One region of the Nostoc sp. CmiVER01 genome, then DNA from elsewhere that is predicted to be linked to it. Evidence: riboswitches for the same ligand, from Rfam matches in the RefSeq annotation. Region 1 holds a riboswitch; the other holds the start of a gene.

Region 1 (11,460 bases):
TTAAGTATATTTATTTACTAAATTTGGTTAGATATTGGTGATACATCGCTAGACTATTAGAATGATCCACGAACAGCAGAGGTTGATATTACCATAATGATTTCCTTAAATATCAACCTCTATTTGTTCCTAGAAAATCTCTTGACTGAAACCTACAGAATTAGTTAATCGCAGAATTAGCCATTTTTATCAAAGAAGTGCGTTCGTCGCAGACGTTGGCGCAGCCATCGCCTGCTTTCAAACCAACAACATATTGCACCCTCTGCTGTCTCCAAGTCAAAGTAGCATCTGAGCAATTAGCACCACAAGTAGAATCCACAAAATACCCAGTGATGCCTTTAGCTAAGGATACAGGTTTACCACTAAGGCGGGGTGTTTTGCGAGTTACAGCTTCAGCATAAACAACGCCCAAACGACAGGCAGTTCCACCCGTACAATTGGGACTGAAACCCAGTAAAATTTCGTACTTTTTTTGCGTAGCAGCTTCTATAATCGCGTAAATTGGATTTTCTCCATCTGACTCAGGAATAAACTTCGGCAATAAAATACGAATCTGAGTCTTCTGCTTTAATTTGGGCAAAATAGATTTAAAAACTGGGTGTGGCTGGGTTTTACTCTGCTTTACTATCAATTGAGACTGTTTATTGACAGTGGCTATGGCTGAGGTGTGAAAGCTGCCAACGCTGACTAATAAAAATATGGCACACACAGCACTGGTATTTTTGAAGCTTAAAATCATTCTTTACAATCTATTTCATCTTAAGTACTTATTTGTAATACCCATTTTTAAGATTAAATTACGTATTTAAGAGCGGCTGGAGTCAGCTAAACTGAAGAAGAAATTGCTTAATAAGTTTTAATAATTTTGTTATGAGTACTGATTCACCTGTTAATTCTCCCGATAAGCCTGAATCTAACTTTGGGAAGCGTTTGAGAAACTTTTTAATTGTAATGGTAGCGATCGCTCTTAGCGTTGCCCTCGTCTTAGGATTGCGAACTGAAACAACCTCGGCAACTCTAGCCAAGTTAAGTGATACGTCCACACCGCTAGAAGTAGCAATCAGCAATGGCAAACCATCTCTAGTAGAGTTTTATGCTGATTGGTGTACTGTCTGCCAAAAAATGGCACCAGATATCACTCAACTGGAAACAGAGTATGCTGACAAGATGAATTTTGTGATGCTAAATGTGGATAATACCAAGTGGCTACCAGAGATGTTGAAATATCGGGTAGATGGGATTCCTCATTTTGTATTTTTGAGTCAGCAAGGGGAAACCATAGCTGAAGCGATCGGCGATCAACCCCGGACGATTATGGCTAGCAACTTAGAAGCTTTGGTTAATGGTTCGTCTCTTCCTTATGCTCAAGCTAGCGGCAAAGTTTCCAAATTTTCAGCCCCAGTAGCACCAACGGCTAATCAAGATGATCCTCGCAGTCATGGCAGCCAAGTTGTAAATTAGCACTTTGGAGGCAATTTCAGCTAACACCTGCTGTTTTATAACCAATATCGATTTTCATCAGCACTCCTCTTATCTACTGAATCCCCAGAGAGGAGTTCCCTTCAGCCAATAGATTGCTGCTTGAGACGCTTATGAGCGTACATTAATTCGTCAGACTTGGCGATTAGTTGTTCTAGTGACATATTGCTTTCTGCTGAGTAACGCTCTATCCCGATACTCATCGAAAGTTCATAGTTACGGTTTTGCTGTTGATTAAAGTTGGCGATATTTGTTTGCAAACACTCTTGGATACTGTCAGCGTCCTTAAAGTAGCTGGAGATGAAAACAACAAACTCATCTCCACCCAAGCGGGCGACAATATCTGAGTTCCGAAAACTTTGCTTGAGTAATTGAGCAGCATCAACAATCAAGGCATCTCCTATGTCGTGGCCAAGGGTATCGTTAATCTGTTTTAGCCCATCTAAATCAATGAAGATAACCCAGCACAACACTCTCGTCCGGTGAGCAATTTTTAACTGTGGTTCAGCCATCAGGAAAAAGCCGCGTCGGTTATGCAAACCTGTTAGTTCATCGGTTAAGGATAACTGTCTTCCTTCGATTTCTGCTTGTTTGCGGTTGCGAACTTCCTGAATAAGTTCCATCTGAGCGATCGCCTGACGACTTAGGCGGCGCAGTGCATCTAACTGCTGGTAACTTGGGTGATGAGGAATGGTATCCATAACACACAACGTTCCAATTGGAAGACCATCGGGCGTAATCAGAGGGACACCAGCATAAAAACGAATTTTGGGACTACCTTTGACTAGAGGATTGTTAGTAAAGCGATCGTCCTTGATGGCGTTGGGAACCACTAATATATCATTTGGTTGAAGAATGGCATGGGAGCAAAAAGCCCACTCTCTGGGTGTTTCCTTAGCTTTTAGTCCAATCTTAGATTTAAACCATTGGCGATCGGCATCAACTAAGCTAATTAAAGCTATTGGAGTCTTACAAATGTAAGCAGCAAGAGCAGTTAAATCATCAAATGCTTCTTCAGGTAAGGTATCCAAAATATTGTAGGCCGCTAATACTTTGAGCCTTTCTGCTTCATTCTCAGGTAGAGGAACAGCTTGCGTTTTCACAGGTGAGTGTCTAAACCTTAGCCACGAAAGTCTGATACGCTGTAAATTTTGCAACAACCGCAGAATTACCTTTCCAGCATAAAGGCTGCGTGATAGAAACATCTCTGCAACGAAAATCAACATTCGGTTGATTATACAGAAATATTGTATTACATGATATTTTTCATGGCTTTGGTTTGCTCTATTGTTCATGTCACCCTAACTTTCACTGTGCAAATCCCCTGAGTATTTAGATGCTTACAAGGTTTTTTGCCCAAAGCCAGGTTGAAAATAATCAATATAAATTAAAAATTATCAAAACTTATTATACTGTCAAAGTTTTTAGGTAAAAAAATAAATTTTTTATATTGATTTTTTATGTATATTTACATAAATTACGAGGGACGGCTTCCAACTCACTTTTTCTTGTTAGCTAATCAAACTTTATCAAGCTGCGATCGCAGTTTTATCAAAAAGCTGGCTTTAAATATTTTGCCATTACTAACTAATTTTTTTGGTTTGGACGAATAAGAAGTGGTTTACAGAAAATCCAAGTGAATCACTTCTTATTTGTCTAAAGTCGAATCAAGAAGTAAGAAATTATGAGTGTTCCAAATATTACCAATTGGAAATAATTTCACAGTTAACCTACGCTGCTAACGATCAAGCTTGACACCATACATCGCTTACGCAAAATTAAAGAGGAGTAGGGAGTTATCCCGTCCTGTGAGGGACTTCCAAGAAATAAATTATCCAAATAAACGTAGACGCAAAGCGGCTTGCCGCAGGCTACCACAGAGATACAGAGAACACAGAGGAGAGAGTTTTTTCGCCAGTTTTTTGAGTATTTTTTTATTTGGAAGTCCCTTACCAAAAATGGTGTATCCCTTTATAGCGATTTCTGGCGATGTTCTCATTGCGATCGTGTCAAAACTTAATAAAATAAGTATTTGTTGGTAGGCTTTGGGCGGTTCCTGAATTTATAGACAAATTATTAACTTTACCTGTTTTGATGATTGCAAACTTACTATTAAATAGTAAGATTTCACCATTACCAGGCGTTATCCAAGCTTTGCGACTTTTGAGATTAGTCGGAAAAACTAAAAAACTTGCATCGCCACGATAAGGTGGAATCAGTTTACCTAAAAATGTTTGGCTATCTCTATTGGGAATTGCGTAAGCAGCACTAGAACCAACAAAAATATCACTGCCATTTGAGTAAATAGTTTTAGGGAAATTGCTATTACCGTCTCCCAATCCTCCTGTTGAAGGAAGTCTTGTAATACTTAGTTGCCCGCGTTCAACAGAGAATGAGGTTAAATCAACAACTCCTGTGTAAACTTTTGTCTCATCACGAGTTTGGGCAGCATTAGTATATTTATCTGTAGTAATCAAAGTTTCTGTTAAGAGGTTTTTACCATTCCATCTAAAGATTGAATTACCCCCATAGACGGAACCAAGTACGTAGAGTTTATTCCCAGAGATGTGTAATCTGTTGAGTCGGGTATCTGCCATGTTGTCAACAAGACTGGCAGGACTGTAACCCCAAAGCTTACCTTGGTTACTTCCTTGCAAATTTGGCAAACCAAATATACTTGTGCCATTAAAACCCATTCGGTAAAGAAAAGCAATTTGTACTGGAATGCCTGACCGCTTTTGTTGCTGAAAACCACTAACGTAGAGATACTTATTTTTGTACTCAAAATCCATTACCTCTGTTACTTCAAAGCTACGTTTAGCTTTAAAGTTGAGGCCGGTATCATATATCGATAGAGTATTTACAGACTGGTGAATAACCAAGCCATCTAAAAACTTAACTCTTGTTCTTGATGATACAGGACTGTTAACTATTTTTTGGGTAGTTCCATCAGTTTTTATTTTGACTAATCCTGTTGGAACAGCGAGAACATAAGTCTTACCGTCAATAGCTGCACAGTCACGAGCATCCTGATAAGAGTTTGGAATTAGTTTTTTCCTGCCATCAGCTTCTACTTCCCATATACCCTCAGTATTAATGACCGCAACTTTGCTACCGTTTACACAAGCTGCTATTGGAGATGCAATATTAAGATATGTGGCGATCGCGGGGCTAGAATAACTAAACATTGTTATCCCTCTATCTTTTTATTGTTGTTCGATTTAACTTCAGATCACTATATGCCACGTAATAAAAATCATCCACAATCTGTACCTGGTTAATACTTGACTTTTCATGTTATGTAGAAAAGCTAACAATTGACCTAACCCCCTTCCCTACGTTCGCGTAGGGGAAGGGAGAAAATTTTTTAAAGTCTCTCTAGTTTTAAAAGCTACGGTGTACACAAATACTTTCGTGCAGAACACAAGTCTTTTTTGAGCTTTTGAGGGAATTAAATAATACCAATTCTCCAAAATGAAGCAACAGATGTAAATCACGAAAGTCTTGCTGCATCTAAAATTTTTAATTGCGAATGGGCGAAAAAGCGAATTGAGAATTGGTATAACTTTGCTTGGGAGCAATGCGATTTTGTAAGTGGGGAAGCAGGAAAAGACAAAGAAATAAGTGTATTTAGAGCTATAACGGTCGTAAAAAATACTAAATTTGTCTCTTCATTCCCCTGCTCCTTTGCCCTTGACTATATTCAGTTGGAATAATAAAAAGCTACGAGGTGGAATATGGATACTCGTATCCCAGAATGTATTCGTCCAGTATTAAATGATTATTTGTTGTCATTAGAAATCGAACTTCCGGGTCTGATAGAAGGCTGCTATATTCATGGATCTATTGCGCTTAATGCCTTTAACCCATACTTGAGTGACATTGATTTTATTACTATTCTCATACGACGGGCTACAACATCCGAGGTAAAAATACTAAAAGCAGTCCATAAAAAACTAGAACTGAGCTACCCACAGTGGAAACTAGAAGGAAGTTATTTGCTAAGGGAAGATTTAGGGTGTGAGCAACAAGAAATTGCTCCTTATCCCTACTATCATGACAGCACTCTGCACTCTGCTGGATATCATGACATAAACCAAGTCACTTGGTGGGTGTTGAAACATCGAGGCATTTGTCTGATTGGACTTCCACCAGAAAACCTTGCATTTACAGTCGATTGGAATCTGCTGCAAAGAAAAATGAAGGAAAATCTCAACAGCTATTGGGTGAGTTGGACGCGATCGCCAAGTAAAGTAGCATATTTATTAACAGATACTGGTATTCAGTGGGCTGTGCTTGGCATTCTGCGTCTGTTTTACGCGTTGAGAGAGCATGAAATCCTCTCCAAAACTGAGGCTGGTCGATATGCATTGGTGCATCTTCCACCAAAGTGGCATCAACTTATTCAAGAGGCAATTAACCTCCGTGAAATTCGGCATGGTTCCTCTTATCGCAGCAAAGTGAGCCGGGCTGTTGAAGCAGTACGCTTCTTACGCTATGTAATTAATGTATGTAACGAATAGGCATCTTCAAGAGAAAACGGCGTTTAAAATGTTACTGCCTAATTTTAAGAGATAGAAATTCACAATTTTATTAGTGGCAAAACTCTTTCTGAAGCTCTGCCTTTGTATTCTCTTACGTGATCGGTGATTGGTTTCAGTTACCCAGCACAGGTAATTTGCACGCGTTTATGAACTTGCGCCAGCCGCAGATACAGTTAAAATTAAGTAAATAGCTAACCTAAACCGTGTCTGCCATTACCAGCAATCATAAAAATCTTTTTAACAGGTAAACCTATTAATAAAATATGGATCGTCGGAATTTTCTAATGTATGTCACTTTAGCAGGATCTAGCTTTACCTTAACTAGTTGCATTCAAGGCAAAAATTCCAAATTGCAGGGTGAGGTATCTCCTTCAGCATCACCTGTGGCGGTAAATGAACCTCTGAAGGTGGGATTTGTTTATGCCGGCCCTGTGGGTGATTTCGGCTGGACTTATGCCCATGATTTAGGTCGCAGAGACATGGAAGCCAATCTTCAAGATAAGGTAAAAACTACCTTTGTGGAAAATGTCAACGAAGGTGCTGATGCCCAAAAAGTGATTCGGCAACTCGCATTAGATGGTAATAAGTTGATTTTTACAACTTCCTTTGGGTACATGAACCCAACAATCAAAGTTGCCAAAGACTTTAGTGATGTTGTCTTTGAACACTGTAGAGGATACAAACGTGCTGCCAATGTTGGCACTTATTTGGGACGCGTTGAAGAACCGCGTTACTTAACCGGCATGATTGCTGGCAAGATGACAAAATCAAATATAGTAGGTTTTATTGGCGCATACCCAATTCCAGAAGTAATTCGGGGAATCAGTGCATTCACTCAAGGAGTAAGGCTAACAAATCCCCAAGCAAGAGTTAAGGTACTTTGGGTACAAAGTTGGTACGATCCAGATAAAGAAAGAGAAGCGGCTCAAGCTTTGGTTAATTTAGGTGCGGATGTACTGGCGCAGCATACCGATTCTGGTGCTGTTGTCCAATTGGCACAGGAGAAAGGCATTTATGCTTTTGGCTACAACACTGATATGAGTAAGTTTGGTCAAAATGCCCACCTAACATCAGCTATTAACAAATGGGGCAAATTCTATACAGATAAAGCCTTGGCTGTAATGAGTAATACTTGGAAATCTCAAGAGGTTTGGGATGGAATTGGTCAAGGAATGGTGGATATTTCCCCAATGAATCAGGAAATTCCAGGGGATGTGCAACAACTGGTGAATGTGAAGCGCGATGAGTTTATTCAGGGTACTGCACATCCTTTTGATGGCCCGGTAAAAGATCAAAAAGGGGTGGTGCGAGTGCCAAAAGGTAAGGTTTTGGATGATCAAAGACAACTGGCGATGGATTGGTATGTTGAAGGAATTGAAGGGTCAATTCCTAAAGGGAAATCTTAGCACTGCTAAACACTCGACCAACCCAATTTTGCTGAGTAAACCAAGTTTTAGAATTTTCTCTCTTTCTCTCTGTGTTCTCTGTGCCTTTGCGGTAGCCTGCGGCAAGCCGCTGACGCTCCTTCTCTGCGAGACGCTACACGCAATACTAGGATTTCTTTTTTAAATTTGAGATGCTGGATAGAAAGAAGTGGCTTTGATTCTGATCGGTGGCTTTTTCTTCATTACACTAGTCGTGCAACTTGTCAAATAGCCATGCCAAAACACCATCAACATGAGTAACTTGCTCCCCTGGCGGTATGGCTGGACGATTTATCATAATAATCTTCACGCCCAGTTCTCGCGCTGCAATAATCTTGGGCTTTGTTGCATCGCCACCGCTATTTTTACTTACTATGGTATCAATCTTGTTATGAATCAGGATTTGTCTTTCATTATTGAGGGTAAAGGGCCCGCGATCGCACAATATTACTCCCGGTGGCACTAAAGCATCATTGGTAGGAGGATCAATCATCCGCATCAGAAACCAAATTTTCTCGCAGTGAGCAAAGGCGGCGAGTTCTTGCCTGCCAACTGTTAAAAATACTCGCTGTGCCTGGTTTGCTAGAGATGCTGCGGCGGCTTCAACACTATTAACTTCAATCCAGCGATCGCCACTTGCTTTTTCCCAAGGTGGGCGTATTAACATCAGACGGGGTACTCCGACTTCAGTTGCAGCATCCGCCGCATTAAAAGAAATCTGAGTAGCAAAAGGATGAGTTGCATCAATTAATAAGTCGATTTGCATGACTCGCAAATAGCTAGCCAATCCAGGCACACCACCGAAACCTCCAATCCGTAAATCGCCTAACGGTACTGATGGTTCCCGGGTGCGCCCAGCTAAAGACGTGATTGCCTCTAACCCTTGGATAGTCGAGACTTTGGCAGCTACTTCTGCGGCATCTCCTGTACCACCCAGAATCAAAACACGCATCATTAAGATAAAGGTGGAATTTTTGCCAAAATGCCCTTTTTCAGCGCTTCTGGACGCTCTGACCAAGGTAGTAAACCATTTGCTTTGGTATAGTATTGACTAGCACATTCTAGTACCGCAGATGCACTACCATCAACAGCTAAATCACCAAATAAATATGTTAATTTGCCTTTAGCAGCAAAGGCAACTACACAAGAACGATTACAAGCACTCATGCATTCAACTTCCTGAATTGGGAATTGATCTCGTAAGTCCCAATCTTGTGCAAGTTGCTGAAGTTGAGATAGAAGTTTTTCACCGCCACTTTCACCTAAGCGTTTTCCATCTTGCCAAACGCTAGCACAAGTTTTGCAAACAAATAAAGTATGATCAGCAACACCCAAGGGACTAGTCGGAGAAATATTTACAGTAGTAGTCATCTGTAACTCGCAGATATGTGGAACTGATAAATCTATTTCGGCGGGCATCCTGACTTACTCTATTTGGGATGTTAGATTACATCTCAAATGGGTTTACAGTTGCGGGACAGCGCCGGATTTGCACCGAACTTTCCCCGTTACCTCTGGTAGCTGCTCCCTACCAGAACCGAATAGCCTTATCGATCATACACCCTACTCGAATGGGACTTCGCTTATAAGATGGATTTACACCTTTATCTTGCTTAATCAAGAAAGTATGTGTTACTGTTGATAATTGTGTGGTTAAGGACGTATAGCTCAGTTGGTTAGAGCGCTACGTTGACATCGTAGAGGTCACTGGTTCGAATCCAGTTACGTCCATTTTTATACATTCACAAATTTAATGTCGCTGTGTGATTTTACCCATAACTTTGTCGCAACGGCAACTTTATGGTTGAAAACTACTACTGCAAACTTAATACTCTGCTTAGGAAAATTACCCTGTGCTTTGCAATATATGTAGCACGGACTTTTTTATTTATATCTTAAATCTTAAGTATTCGGGCTTAATCATTAAACCGCATTACAGCACCGCATTTTGGCATAGGGTGGCATATATTATACCAGATTATCTTGAGCGGAAGCAATGGTTAGCTGAGAATAGGGTAATTTATAACCTTTAGAAATATCTGAAATGATAGGAGCGATCGCATTTAAACAAAGTTGCAAGAATGTTGAAACTAAATAACGTTGTATAATCAGAGGGTGCTGATTGTGTAATGCCTAATTGCAAGTTTTGTCAAAGACGTGTTCTTTACCTGTTTTGTCCACTTAATTAACTGGCATCATTATATTAATTGCGATCGCCTTCTCTAAAGGAGGCGGTAAGCGCAGCTATGCTCAAAGGACTTTGCAAAATTGAGCGGAAGCTCAATCATTGTTGTTTTACTGCTCTAAATTAACTCTGCAAATCTACTCTATTCATTCTTCTTTAGAGATAAATATTCAAGGCTAATTTCTCCTTAAGGTATATAACTAAAGTCACAATTTTTACTAAATCTTCCTAGTCACTTCTATAAAATAGAATTGAGTCGCTCTAGACGTTGACGCTGTTTGAACCACTGCTGACAAACTTCTGTAGCCAAATACTTCTCTTCTGCTGTTAATAGCTCATCAGGTTTGCCAGAAGCCAATATTTTAGCTGCTTGTGCAGCCAAGTTGTAGTTCACACCGTGTTTAACTAATTGTGTGTGAAAAAAATCTTCTAAGTTTTGGACTGACATAAAAAACTCTCCTTTAATATCAAGTTGTCATATTCAATTAGGGTGTTAAAATTACATGAATAAAACTATGTAACCGCAATTACTGGGAATTATGACAAATATTTCAGCTAAATGGCTTCTCTCGGAAGATGCATAAGAATTATACCTTTGATATTTTCTCTCTAATCCCTTGCTGCCGGAGAATAGCGTAGGCGCAGGCATCGTTAAGGAACCGGAATTTGGATGGCTTGCCTCTAGAACAAAGCGATCGCAACAATTACAAATGAATCAAGAGCATCGCTTCTTTGTGGCACTGCAATAATACATAAATCCTTCCTTGGCTTACCGCAAGTTAACAGTTATATAACTCTAAATCAAGTTATTTTTATAAAAGCCGTATTTGATTTTTGTAAAAAATAAGTATCCTCTGAGAAAGCTTCTTCTCCATTCCCCACTCTCTATTTATCGCACTTGCGCTACACTTTTATGCGAGAAGCTTCTCTTTGCAGAGAGGCTTATCTTTCAAAAACGCTAACGCGAACACCAAGGCACAGCAAGCGAGTAATTTAAAAACTCAAAGTAGATTGCTGCTATATTGGTTTTATTTTATGGTAAAAAATTGATTGTGACAAAATCTAGCTAATATTAATTAGCTAGACTAAAATTATCTTGTTAAAATCCTAATGCGTTATTATCACCGTTTGCGACTGCCATCAAAATATTTCAATATTTTCATTGCAGTACTAACTTTTGTTTTGTTTATCTGGTTCACTCCTGTAGTTGCTCAAGCATTAAATAAAGCTCCGGTGATTTTGGATGGGCAACAGCTTTTTAAAATCAGCGATTCTGGCCGGTATAGCGCTCAAGAACGGACAAATTTAATCAACTCACAACTAAAAGATGCGATTAAATCTTCTGAATCTATTCAAGTCAAAATTGAAAAACGTAACCAGCTACCTACTATTTTGCTAAATAATCGCTATCTATTAACAGTTACAGAACAAGATACTGTTCCGGGTAGCACAGTTGATGAGCAGGCAAGCATCTGGGGGCGGCAAATTGAAGAAGCGTTACAAGAAGCTCGCTTAGAGCGAACTAAAACCTATCTCCAACAAACAACTTTTCTAGCAGTAGTAATTTTACTTATCACTGCCGGATTCACTTGGCTATTAGGATGGATTAAGCATCGCTTTTTCCGAGCAGCTTCACAACGCTTAACTACTCTTAACAATGAGATACCGAATTCAGAACCACTAAAATTATTAGAATTATTTTTCAAATTAGTGTTGGCGAGTATGCGTATCGCACTTTGGATAAGCGCCATTCTTTATATCACTAATCTCTTTCCTTTCACTCGTCAATGGAGCTACCAAATTTCAAATATCCTGATCACCAGTTTCA
Region 2 (11,460 bases), on a different contig from region 1:
ACGAGATCCCAACACTCGCTCAATGGAAACTAAAGTATCATTACCGCTACCACCAATAACAACTCCAGAGGACAAATCAACACCGACTGCTGAAGTAGCGTCGAAATAGACAGCAGTATCAAATCCTGCACCGCCATTAATTCTATCAGCGCCGCCAAACCCTTGGGTCTGGTTATTTCCAGAGTTCCCAGTCAGTATATCGCCGAATGCTGACCCCTCGATATCTTCGACGTTGGAAATAACCGATGTGCCAAAAGAAGTAATTGCCTGCCCTGTTGAGAGATTAACAATTACTCCCTCACTAAATTTTTGGAAGCTTAAGACATCAATACCCGCCCCACCATTGATGGTGTCGTTACCTTTGGAGCCGTCAAAGCTATCATCCTCCGCAGATCCGAGGATACTGTCATTACCTCGATAAAAATATTGACCATAGTCGTATGATGATGTACCGATAGATAAAAGGCTATTTCTTGTCGCAACGTCAAGATTCAGATTTGTGTCCTGCTCTATGAGTTGGCCGTTATTTCCGAAGCCAAAGAACGAAGTGATGGTTCCAGAATTAAAGAATCCGGTTGATCTATAGGTGAAATTGACACCTACAAAACTGTCCGTCAGAACGCCACTGCTATTGAGTATTTCAAAATTGGTGGCAGTTTGCGCTCCATAGAATTGTGCAAGAGAAGTAGTGTCCCCAATGTACCTGTTACCTTGAAATAGTATAGTATCAGCCATAAAACTTTCTCTCCTGATTAAACGTTTGGTGTGAATTTATCTTCAGTTAAGATGTCATTAAGGATTTCCAAAAAATAAATTATCTAATCTTATAGCGTGGGCATTTTACCCGCACCAAAAAGCAGGCGAGAGAGAAGCCTACGCCACAAATTGATTTTGTACGGTATCTGGAAAACCTCTCTTCTATTTCTCTCTTCCGTTAAGGAGAGAGACTTTGAATTTTCCCCCTTTCCGCGTCGGGAAGGGGGTTAGGGGGTTAGCTTTTTTGTGGGATTTTCCAGATTACGTGAAAAATTAACCCGTACAAGAAGTAGTTGGTATTTTTTATTTGGAAATCCTTTAGCGTTGTAGCACGCTATGCCAGATAATACCATTCTTTCTTAGAAAAATATCACTAAACCATCTATTTTTGTATTTAAAAAATAATTTATATAGTGATTTACCGGACAAATTGGGCTTATATAAATGGCTCTTTTTATATCTCTGATTAGAGAAAAATAACATGCTGACTTTAAATCTTTTTCAAAGTCTCGATTTATCAGCAAATCTAAAAAATTTTTGTTTGGAACCAAGCACGGAGATACAAGGTTTTACAGCAGTTTTGATAATATTTGAGCCACATCTGTCTAGAGGTAAAGCGTATTGCTAAATCTCTACCGCGTGGTCTATTTACCTGGAAATCACTGTAAATATTCTCTAATGAGAGTTAAAAATTCCGTTTACAAATGTTTTGAATTATTAAGTCTATGAATAGAAAAAAATAATATGCAAACTTTACACTGTAGGCTCTTCGAGAGGTGTAAATTCTTTATTTACAGATTCAATCAATTGAGTCACCCGTTCTTTAATCTGATCGCGGACTCTAAGAAAAATTTCTGGTTGTTCTGCTGGATCATCTAATTGCCAGTCTTCAAATACTTCTCGCATAACCCACTCTGGCGGTAAATTCACGCCACAGCCACACAAAGAAATTACTACATCAAAGTCTTGCCCTTGAAAATCACTCAGAGGTTTGGAGTGTTGATCGGTAATATCGATACCAATTTCTTTCATGGTTGCGATCGCTTCTGGTCTAACAATATCTCTGTTCTTACTCGTGTTTTGGTTAAGGTATTGTTGAGAAGTTCATATTGAACTGGCAGTTTCCCTAACAGTTTCTCGCAGCCGCTCCACATCGCGCATTGGTGGTACACCAAAGAGCCGCTTGTACTCACGGTTGAAGTGCGAGGCATCGTCGTACCCCACGCGGTAGCCAGCGCTAGCAGCGTCAAGGTTCTCGCCGAGCATCAGACGGCGAGCCTCCTGGAGCCGCAGTTGCTTCTGGAACTGCAAGGGACTCATTGCCGTGACAGACTTGAAATGATGGTGAAAGCCCGAAACACTCATTCCCATCTCTTGTGCGATGCTCTCAATCTTGATCGGCTGGTCAAAGTCTTTACGAAGTCGCTCGACGGCTCTGGCGATGTGGTGGGTGTAGCCACCCAGAACTGCAATATGACGGAGCCGATTACCTTGCTCTCCTATCATGAGTCGGTAAATGATTTCTCGCTTAATCAGTGGTGCGAGAACATGAGCTTCAGCAGGAGAATCTAGAAGCCTGACAAGCCGCACCACAGCGTCCAAAAGATTTGCATTCAATGGACTTACGTCAATTGCTTTCACATCAGCACGGCTGCGCGATGAGGGATACCCTGCCTCGACCATGACTGAGCCAACAAGAGTAGGATCGAGATCGAGACGAAGGCTAAGGTATGGTTGCTCCTTGGACGCTTCTAGAATTTGGCTGACAATTGGCAGTTCGGCTGTAGCAAGCAGATAATGCATCGGGTCGTACTGATAGCGATCGCTACCCAAAAGAACTTCTTTACTGCCCTGAGCGATCGCACAAAACGCAGGGATAGAGACACTATGAAGGCATTCCGAAGGCGAGGAGGCGCGGTTGAAGTGCAAACCTTTGAGCGGCTCAATCGTCCCATCATGAGGAATAGCCTGGGCAATCCGTTCAGTCAGTTCGTCTCTGTTGGCTTGCGCTCTGTCTAGCTCGCGCTTTGCCTGCGAGTCGTTCATTAAATTGCGATCGGACTTTTGACTCGTTTTGGCAGCGTTCATTTCTAAGTTTGCAGAATTGTACAACGATCTTAGACGATCATTTTATTACTTGTTCTTCAAGATTCCTAGAATGAAGCTAAAGCAATGAAAAATGATTTCGGCTTCTTATAAGCATTCTGGATTTTTATTCAAGAGAAAACTCAGTTTTGATTGGGAAAGAGACTTGCCTGCTAGCCACCAAAATGGCATCAAGTAAAGGAATTAAGAAAATGGACATCAAAAGAAGTGGCTCACAGCCTTCCGCCAAAGGTTCGGCTGATTATTTTACCGGCACTGTCCGCATTGACCCCCTGTTCGAGGCACATGAACCAGCCCGCACGTCTGGCGCTAGCGTCACGTTTGAACCTGGTGCTAGGACAGCATGGCATACCCACCCGTTGGGGCAAACCCTGATCGTGACGGCGGGCTGTGGCCTCGTACAACGCTGGGGTGGAGCGATCAAGGAAATTCAACCGGGGGACACAATCTGGATCTCGCCAGATGAGAAGCATTGGCACGGTGCTACAGCAACCACAGCCATGACGCACATCGCTATTCAGGAATGGCTCGACGGCAAGCCTGTGGACTGGCTCGAAAAAGTCAGCGACGAACAATATCCTAATTGATCTCCGCATCCAGTGGTTTTAAGACCAATTCTCCAAAATGAGGCAACAGATATAACTCAGGAAAATCTTGCTGCATCTAAGTTTCTTATTGCATTAGCGTAGCCCATTGCGTTAGCGCAGCGTTAGCGAGGAACGAGCGTCATTGCGAATTGGTATAAGACCTTGTTAGGTGAAAAATTCAAGGAGTAAAAAATGACAACGAACGAGAATGGAAACTACACAGGAAAGGTTGCGTTTGTGACCGGAGCAGCGAGCGGTATCGGTCGAGCTACGGCGCTGGCGTTTGCCCGTGAGGGTTCCAGCGTGGTGGTTGCTGATGTTTCAGAACAGGGCAATCAAGAAACGGCCCGCATGATCGAGGAACTCGGCGGTCGGGCGATCGCTCTCAAGTGCGACGTGACGCGATCTGAGGACGTGAAGGCCGCTCTGGACAAGACCATCGAGACCTTCGGGCGGCTGGACTTCGCCTTCAACAACGCGGGCATCGAGCCGAGGAATGCGGCTCCAACCGCAGAGTACGAGGAGGAGGAATGGAACCGGATTATCGACATCAACCTCCGTGGCGTTTTCCTGTGCATGAAGCATGAGATTCCCCTGATTCTCAAGCAGGGACGTGGCGCGATCGTCAATACGTCATCAGGCGCGGGAATCATCGGCATCAAGGGCAGTCCCGCGTACACTGCCGCGAAACATGGCGTGATCGGACTGACTAAGGCAGCCGCCCTCGACTACGCCGCGCAGAACATCCGCGTCAACGCCGTCTGTCCCGGCTACATCGACACCCCGATGATGGGCCGCTTCACCGGTGGCACGGACGAAGGGCGTGCGAAAGTGATTGCGGAGGAGCCGGTCGGACGGATGGGCAAGCCTGAGGAGATCGCTGCGGCCGTCGTCTGGCTGTGTTCGGACGCGGCTGCCTTCGTCATTGGGCACGCTATGGTCATCGATGGCGGCCAAACGGTGCAGTGATGTTCGTCGCCAACACGATCAAACCCTAATACCATTTCACTAAAATCCTGATACAAATTCTTTCCCCTCTGCTCCCCTGCTCCTCTGCTCCCCTGCTTGCCTAAATGTATCAACCTTAAAGTGAAACGGTATAAACGCACCCTATCCAGAAAGTCAACGAAGCCTACAATCGCCTGCTCAAGTCTGATGTGAAGTACTGCTTTGTGATTGATATGGCATCCCTGAAATCTACATAACCGAGGTGGAACCTCAAAGGAATAACAATGCAAAAGCGCAAACTTGGAAACAGCAACTTAGAAGTCTCGGCCATCGGGCTGGGCTGTATGGGAATGAGCTTTTCCTATGGCCCACCCAAAGACACGCAGGAGATGATCGCTCTTCTTCGGGCCGCCGTCGAACGCGGCGTTACATTCTTTGACACCGCCGAGGTCTACGGCCCGTTCTTAAACGAAGAGCTTGTGGGCGAAGCCCTAGCTCCCTTCCGCGATCAAGTGGTCATTGCCACTAAATTCGGATTTGACATCAGTCCGAATTCTGATCCTCGTGGGATGAAGGGTTCACCCGGATTGAATAGCCGACCGGAGCATATTAAGGAAGTCGTGGAGGGTTCACTCAAGCGACTCAACATCGAGACAATCGACTTGCTCTATCAGCACCGGGTTGACCCGAACGTACCGATCGAAGACGTTGCAGGAGCAGTGAAGGAACTGATTCAGGAGGGTAAGGTGAAGCACTTTGGACTCTCGGAAGCAGGCGTGCAAACGATTCGTCGCGCTCACGCAGTTCAACCTGTAACAGCACTTCAGAGTGAATACTCGCTGTGGTGGAGAAAACCTGAAGCGGAAGTGATACCGACCCTTGAGGAACTCGGAATCGGCTTTGTCCCGTACAGCCCACTGGGCAAGGGCTTTCTCACTGGCAAGATCGATGAAAGCACGACTTTCGACAGTTCCGACTTCCGCAGCACCCTGCCTCGCTTCACGCCAGAGGCTCTTAAGGCGAATCAGGCTCTGATTAATCTGCTTGGCAGCATTGCCGAACAGAAGCAGGCTACACCTGCTCAGATTGCGATCGCCTGGCTGCTGGCTCAAAAGCCGTGGATTGTTCCAATCCCAGGCACCACAAAGTTGCATCGCTTGGACGAAAACATCGGGGCTGTCTCAGTCGAACTCACGCCCGACGATCTGCGTAACATCGATGATGCCGCCTCCAAGATCGCGGTGCAAGGCGCTCGGTACCCTGAAAAGTTGGAGCAAATGACCGGTCGTTGAGCGGCAAAAAATGTGTTCTCTGGTTCAATTGTCGCATCGTTGTAGCATCTCGTATTGCCCTGTCCTTCTTTGTCCGTTTGAATTGGGGCGGAGTACAAGCTCCGTCTCAGTTTTTCCCGCCTCCTGCCCCCTTGCCTCTTTTGACGGGTTTATAGTCGATTCTTAGTTGGAATTACAATCATCGAGAAATAAGGTACTTCATCTGGATCAACTTCATCCAAAGGTATGATGCGTTGCTGTGATGTTGATGCTCGCTCAATATATCTTGCCCGTGATGCTAGCCCTAATTTATGCAGGATATCTCGTACTTTGGTAAAGTGACGACCTAGCTTCATAATTGCGGCTGCGTCGGTCATCAGCAGATGTGTAGTTAGTTCTTCTGCTGGCAATGGCGCGGGTAAGACTGTGAGAATATCGGTGTAGTAGGTGAAAGGTACACCCAATGCTACCGGACAAGCCATCAGCGAGGAAACCCCGGGTACAACTTCTGTTTCATACTGGTCACATAACCGAGTGAACACGTACATGAATGAGCCATAGAAAAATGGATCTCCCTCACACAGTACTACAACATCTCGACCGGCCGCTAAATGGTCGGCGATTGGTTCAATTTCCTTGTCATAAATAGACTTGGCATTTTCCGGTTCCAAGGCGCGGGGGAGGTGAAATAACACCTCAATTTGATTCCCAGGTAAATACTGCGCGACGATCGCTCTGGCAATACTTTCTTTATCTGTGGCTGATTGATAAGCTACCACAGGAGCCGCACGTAATAACCGCAGTGCTTTCAGAGTCAATAGTTCGGGATCGCCTGGCCCGACACCAATTCCATAAAGACGACCTTTATTTTCCATATTCATTCTTCCTCCGTTGCCAGGGCGTTAACTGCTGCGGCTGCGATCGCACTTCCACCGCGCCGACCGTGTAAGGTCAAAAATGGTACATTCCTGCTGTCTGCTGCCAATGCGGCTTTCGATTCGGCTGCACCGACAAACCCCACTGGAAAGCCTAAAATGATAGCAGGTTTCGGCACTCCTTCATCGAGCATTTCTAATAGGCGGAATAGTGCTGTGGGCGCATTACCAATTGCAATCACCGATCCTTCCAGGTGCGATCGCCATAATTCTAGGGCTGCCGCCGACCTTGTAGTACCCAGACGCTGGGCAATTTCTGGCACTTCCGGTTCGTTGAGAGTACAAATCACTTGATTATTTGCAGACAACCGTCGCCTGGTAACGCCATCGGCAACCATCCGGCAATCGCACAGAATTGGCGCTCCTGTGGCTAGTGCTGCCCTTGCAGATTGTACTGCTGTTGGTGAATATCCCAAGTCAGTGACAATATCCGTCATTCCACAGGCATGAATGAGACGTACAGCAACTTTTGCTACATCTATCGGCAGCACATCTAGGTTCGCTTCTGACCGGATGATTGCAAAAGAATTGCGGTAAATTTCGTTGGCATCTCGGATATAGTCGGGCATTCGATTTGGGATTTTAGATTTTGGATTGACAAATAAAATTGAAAGGCTTAGATTGACGACTTCTCTAGAAAGTTGGGAATCTTCTTATTTACAAATGATTTAGGAATAATATTAAATAACTGCTGTAATTGGGCGATCGCATATCGATTAGCAAATTCCCCAAAGGACTCATCAGAATTTAGACGTTGAATTTTATATATACATAGCATCCGCTCTATTAATGCCGGTAGTTCGGCAAAAGTTACATTTTGATATAGTTCACGTCCGAATTTCTCCTTGCTCTCACCAACATAAACGTGATAGGCTTCCAGAGTTCCATTGTCAGCCTCAATGCTGACACCAAGCAGAGTAATATCACTCTTGCTATGCTGGGCGCAGGATTTTTCGCAACCGCTAAAGTGGATATTAACTGGGCAATCCAGAGTAACGCGAGTTTCAAGATATTCTGCTAATCCTAATGCATGATCTTTGGTATCTGTGGCAGAAGCGGCGCAACCTTTTTTTCCAGAACAGGCAACTAATGCACTCTTGATGTTGGTTGCTGAAGAATCTAATCCTAAGAAAGCAATTTCAGTTTGGACATCGCTAACCCATTGCTGAGGAATATCAGTTAACAGTAGATTTTGCCAGGGGGTTAATCGAAGAGTGCCGCTACCGTATTTCGTTGCTAAATCTGCTAAACCTCGCATTTGGTTACTCTCCAATCGTCCAAGGGGTAAGACGACACCAATGTAAAATAAGCCTTGCTGACGTTGGGGATGGAGTCCAATATGCTGATACTTTCCCTCTCCTTGCACAAGAGTAGAGAATTCCTCCTCCTTCCTTAATAAGTTGGGGGTTAGGTCACTGCATAAAAGAGAAAAAGGTAGACGCTGCTGAACTTCCTGGAGATAATTTTCACAACCCAAAGTATTTAATAACTCTAATAGCCGTAGCCGACGTTTACTTGTAGTATTACTATGAGCTAGATAGACCTCTGCCAAAGCTCCCAAGACGGGTAAACATTGCTCTGGTGATAACAAAATTCCCATATCGCTGGGCGGTTGACCCTTTGCGCCTACACTGAGATGAAGGCGAAAATAAACATTACCATCAACTAAGACAGCAGCAAATAGGATATCATTCAAGCGATCGCACACCCGAATTATCCCACCACCATCAAAGCAAACGCTAAATTTTGCCGACAGTTCCGAAAGCGCCGGCTGTGCAGCAATATAATCATCCCAACTTTGGACAAAAAGACGGGTATCGATTAATTCTAGCGGGTCAATACCAGCAGTTGGGCTGGTCATAATATTACGGATGTGGTCTACAACAGGATTACGAGAACCTAGTCCTATATCCTGTAGATGTTTCAGAACCTCAGCATTTATCCCCGTGCGGATTTCGCGGACTTGGAGATTAGCTCGATTAGTCACATCTACATAGCCGCCACCGTACTGTTCTGCTATATCTGCGATCGCACGGCACTGCTGACTATTAATAATTCCACCTGGTATTCTAATGCGAGATAATATACCATCGGCGGCGGGTGTAGCATAAAACAAGCCAGGACAAGTGGCAAATCTAGAAAGCAAACTTGGAACTCCTTCCCCGTGCAACGCAGGGAGTAGACGGTGAGTGTGTCTTCTCTGACATCTTGAGAGTTGGCATTCTGACTTGGGCGATCCCCTCACAGCTGCGGCACAGTCCCGGAATTTCACCGGAGTTTCCCAACTCCAAGCTTTAGTAATTTAGCACGAGAAGGTAGTCAGAAAATTTAATGCTTCATATTTTTAACGGATTGCGGAAAGTCAATCAATCGCAAGGGCTTTGACTTTTTATATCCAGTGCTATATTTAAAAGCAATACCAATTCGTAATCCCCTGCGGGAAGCCGCACTTCATTCATCTACATATTTAAGAAAGTTATATTTGAATGGCTGCAAGAGATATTTTTCATAATGCTGTTAGAAAAGGACTAGAAAAAGAAGGTTGGGTGATTACAGATGATCCTCTAGAAATTGAAGTCGGTGGGGTTGAAATGTACATTGATTTGGGTGCAGAACCGATATTAGCAGCTGAGAGAGCCGGAGAGAAAATAGCGGTTGAGATTAAAAGTTTTCTTGGTGCATCAAATATTTACGAATTTCATACAGCATTAGGTCAATGTTTCAATTATAAAATTGCTCTAGAGATTCAAGAACCAGAACGAGTTTTATACTTAGCTGTTCCTTTAGGAACTTATAGCAGCTTCTTTGCATTGCAATTCATTCAAATTGTTATTCAACGCTCTCAACTAAAGCTAATCGTTTACGATCCTGTGAATGAGGTGATTGTAGGATGGAAAAATTAGAACAATATCGAGCTTATATTCAACAATTACTGACAGCTTATGCTAGTCGAGGTTCGTCAAAGAGTGAAATAGAAAAACAAGTTATTTTTGATTCTATTAACGATCACTATCAATTAGTGTACGTAGGCTGGAAGAGGCGACGACGGCAATATGGGTGTGTTTTGCATCTCGATATCAAAGATGAGAAGATTTGGATACAATACGACGGTACCGAGATTGGTATTGCCAATGACTTAGTAAAGTTAGGAATCCCAAAGGAAGATATTGTTTTGGCATTTCATGAACCATTAGTAAGGCAATACACGGGGTTTGGTGTGGGTTAAAAAAGCTATGTCATTGGGAGGAATTTCAAGTATAGAATATCCCAATACTTATTGTAGGATGTGCCAAAAATCCTAAACTTTTAACAGAAGTGGAGAATCTGAGCCTTTAGCGATGCCTGCGGCGGGCTACGCCTACGCAAACTATAATATTTACAATTCCCCTACTCAAAAACATAATTTTGAGCCACTTTCCAATAGCGCGAAAACCGCTTGAGGTCAATATAGCCATCATAGTCAAAAAATGGTTCCACCTCTAGCACCTCCACTTCTATAGAACCTTCCATTTGATTGCAGATATCATCAAATCGGGGACTCGGACTGTCGGCTGTGACGACTAAATTCGCATCATGTTCTTGAGCAAAAACTAAAATTTCTTGTGCCACATCGCCACGACGGATAACAACAGGTAACTCCAGCAAGCATTCGTAAATAAACGTGAGGCGTTTAAGACTCAGTTGCCATTCCTCTATCAAAGCCTCATCCCAAACCCAGATAGCTGGCGCATCGGGATATTTTTGTAATACAGGGTTGTATGGACTGAGGCAATCTCCATGTATCCAAACAATTGGTTTATTCATCTTTTTTGGTCTTTTACCTTACTTTTTACCTTTCTTTCCACGCTGCCAACTTTGGCTATTGGCTTGTTTGCTAAATTCCCCTTTGGGAAAAAGTCGCTGTTCTAATTCTTCATAGCTGCCTTCAAAATCACAATGACCGTAAAGGGGACATTTCTGGCAATAAATGCTTTTGGTGTAGCGTTCTAAGTTCTCACGATTGAAAAAATACGGTTTTTGACTAAAGGTGCTGGCAACCCATTGCCATGACATATTATTACTAGCAGGATCTCCATCTAAAAGGTGTTCGAGAAACCATTTGGCTCCTGCTTGCCAACGAATACGCAGCCAATGGACAATGTAAGCCGCTAGCCACATTCGGGCGTGGTTATGTAAATAGCCAGTTTCTCTCAAGTCATGGCTAAAACTATCGATGCAAACCCTACCTGTGGTTCCTTGTCTGATATCTTGCGGCAATTCGGGTGCATATTCAGCCACAGTGTAACCAGTTTTGTACTCTTCCTGGTCTTTCCAGATTCCATTTCCTAATTTGACATATAACCGTTGCCAATAGTCGCGCCAACCTAATTCGTTAATTAATTTCGTAGCATCGTTTTGTTGTACCCGTTCAAGGACATAATCTCGAATTTCTCGCAAACTCAAAACGCCATAACGGATGTAAGGCGAAAGTCGCGTGACTGCACCTGCGAAAAAATTACGTGTTTGGGCGTAGCTTACTGCATCGATTTTTTGCAGCGCTTTTTGTGCAGCTTTTCGTCCCCCAACGGTTTCACTGATGTGGTCATCGCGTTGTGCCGCATCTGGGAATTGTTCGCGGAGGTAGGCTACCAACTCATCGCGGTTGGTAAATTCGCGTTGCATATCTTTAGACATGGGAACTTTGAAGTGTGAGAATAAATAAACAAAAACATTTGTAGGCTAAGTCATTATTATTGCGGATAAATATAAGCGATCGCTCTCAACCTGATGGGAGAACTTTAAATGTGCATGATTTGTTTGTGGATTCACTACCGAAATTGGCTTCTGATAAAGAGTTGTTCTGCACTGAGCAAGATA

Evidence for each region. Region 1 has a riboswitch for cobalamin ahead of RMZ43_RS17855 (DUF1636 family protein). Riboswitches for the same ligand answer to the same signal wherever they lie in the genome.
Region 2: linked by a shared signal. The riboswitch ahead of cobG (precorrin-3B synthase) and the one ahead of RMZ43_RS17855 (DUF1636 family protein) in region 1 are both predicted to bind cobalamin.

What each region holds. Positions count from the first base shown of each region.
Region 1 covers NZ_JAVRBU020000009.1:373,117-384,576, reverse strand. Annotated here, with positions in the region: gene RMZ43_RS17890 (hypothetical protein) at 161-739, opposite strand; gene RMZ43_RS17885 (thioredoxin family protein) at 871-1,461, shown strand; gene RMZ43_RS17880 (sensor domain-containing diguanylate cyclase) at 1,563-2,774, opposite strand; gene RMZ43_RS17875 (hypothetical protein) at 3,489-4,667, opposite strand; gene RMZ43_RS17870 (aminoglycoside adenylyltransferase domain-containing protein) at 5,217-6,002, shown strand; gene RMZ43_RS17865 (BMP family ABC transporter substrate-binding protein) at 6,287-7,429, shown strand; gene RMZ43_RS17860 (cobalt-precorrin-6A reductase) at 7,656-8,399, opposite strand; gene RMZ43_RS17855 (DUF1636 family protein) at 8,402-8,818, opposite strand; cobalamin riboswitch at 8,841-9,004, opposite strand; tRNA gene RMZ43_RS17850 (tRNA-Val) at 9,105-9,178, shown strand; gene RMZ43_RS17845 (hypothetical protein) at 9,871-10,080, opposite strand; gene RMZ43_RS17840 (mechanosensitive ion channel family protein) at 10,743-11,460, shown strand, end outside.
Region 2 covers NZ_JAVRBU020000015.1:91,473-102,932, forward strand. Annotated here, with positions in the region: gene RMZ43_RS25110 (calcium-binding protein) at 1-735, opposite strand, end outside; partial or broken gene RMZ43_RS25115 (ArsC family transcriptional regulator) at 1,510-1,812, opposite strand; gene RMZ43_RS25120 (AraC family transcriptional regulator) at 1,861-2,844, opposite strand; gene RMZ43_RS25125 ((R)-mandelonitrile lyase) at 3,027-3,449, shown strand; gene RMZ43_RS25130 (SDR family oxidoreductase) at 3,642-4,418, shown strand; gene RMZ43_RS25135 (aldo/keto reductase) at 4,682-5,689, shown strand; gene RMZ43_RS25140 (precorrin-2 C(20)-methyltransferase) at 5,839-6,543, opposite strand; gene RMZ43_RS25145 (precorrin-8X methylmutase) at 6,546-7,172, opposite strand; gene cobG (precorrin-3B synthase) at 7,220-8,749, opposite strand; adenosylcobalamin-variant (AdoCbl-variant) riboswitch at 8,812-8,904, opposite strand; gene RMZ43_RS25155 (XisH family protein) at 9,090-9,506, shown strand; gene RMZ43_RS25160 (XisI protein) at 9,494-9,829, shown strand; gene RMZ43_RS25165 (hypothetical protein) at 9,991-10,407, opposite strand; gene RMZ43_RS25170 (FAD-binding domain-containing protein) at 10,426-11,277, opposite strand; gene RMZ43_RS25175 (hypothetical protein) at 11,412-11,460, opposite strand, start outside.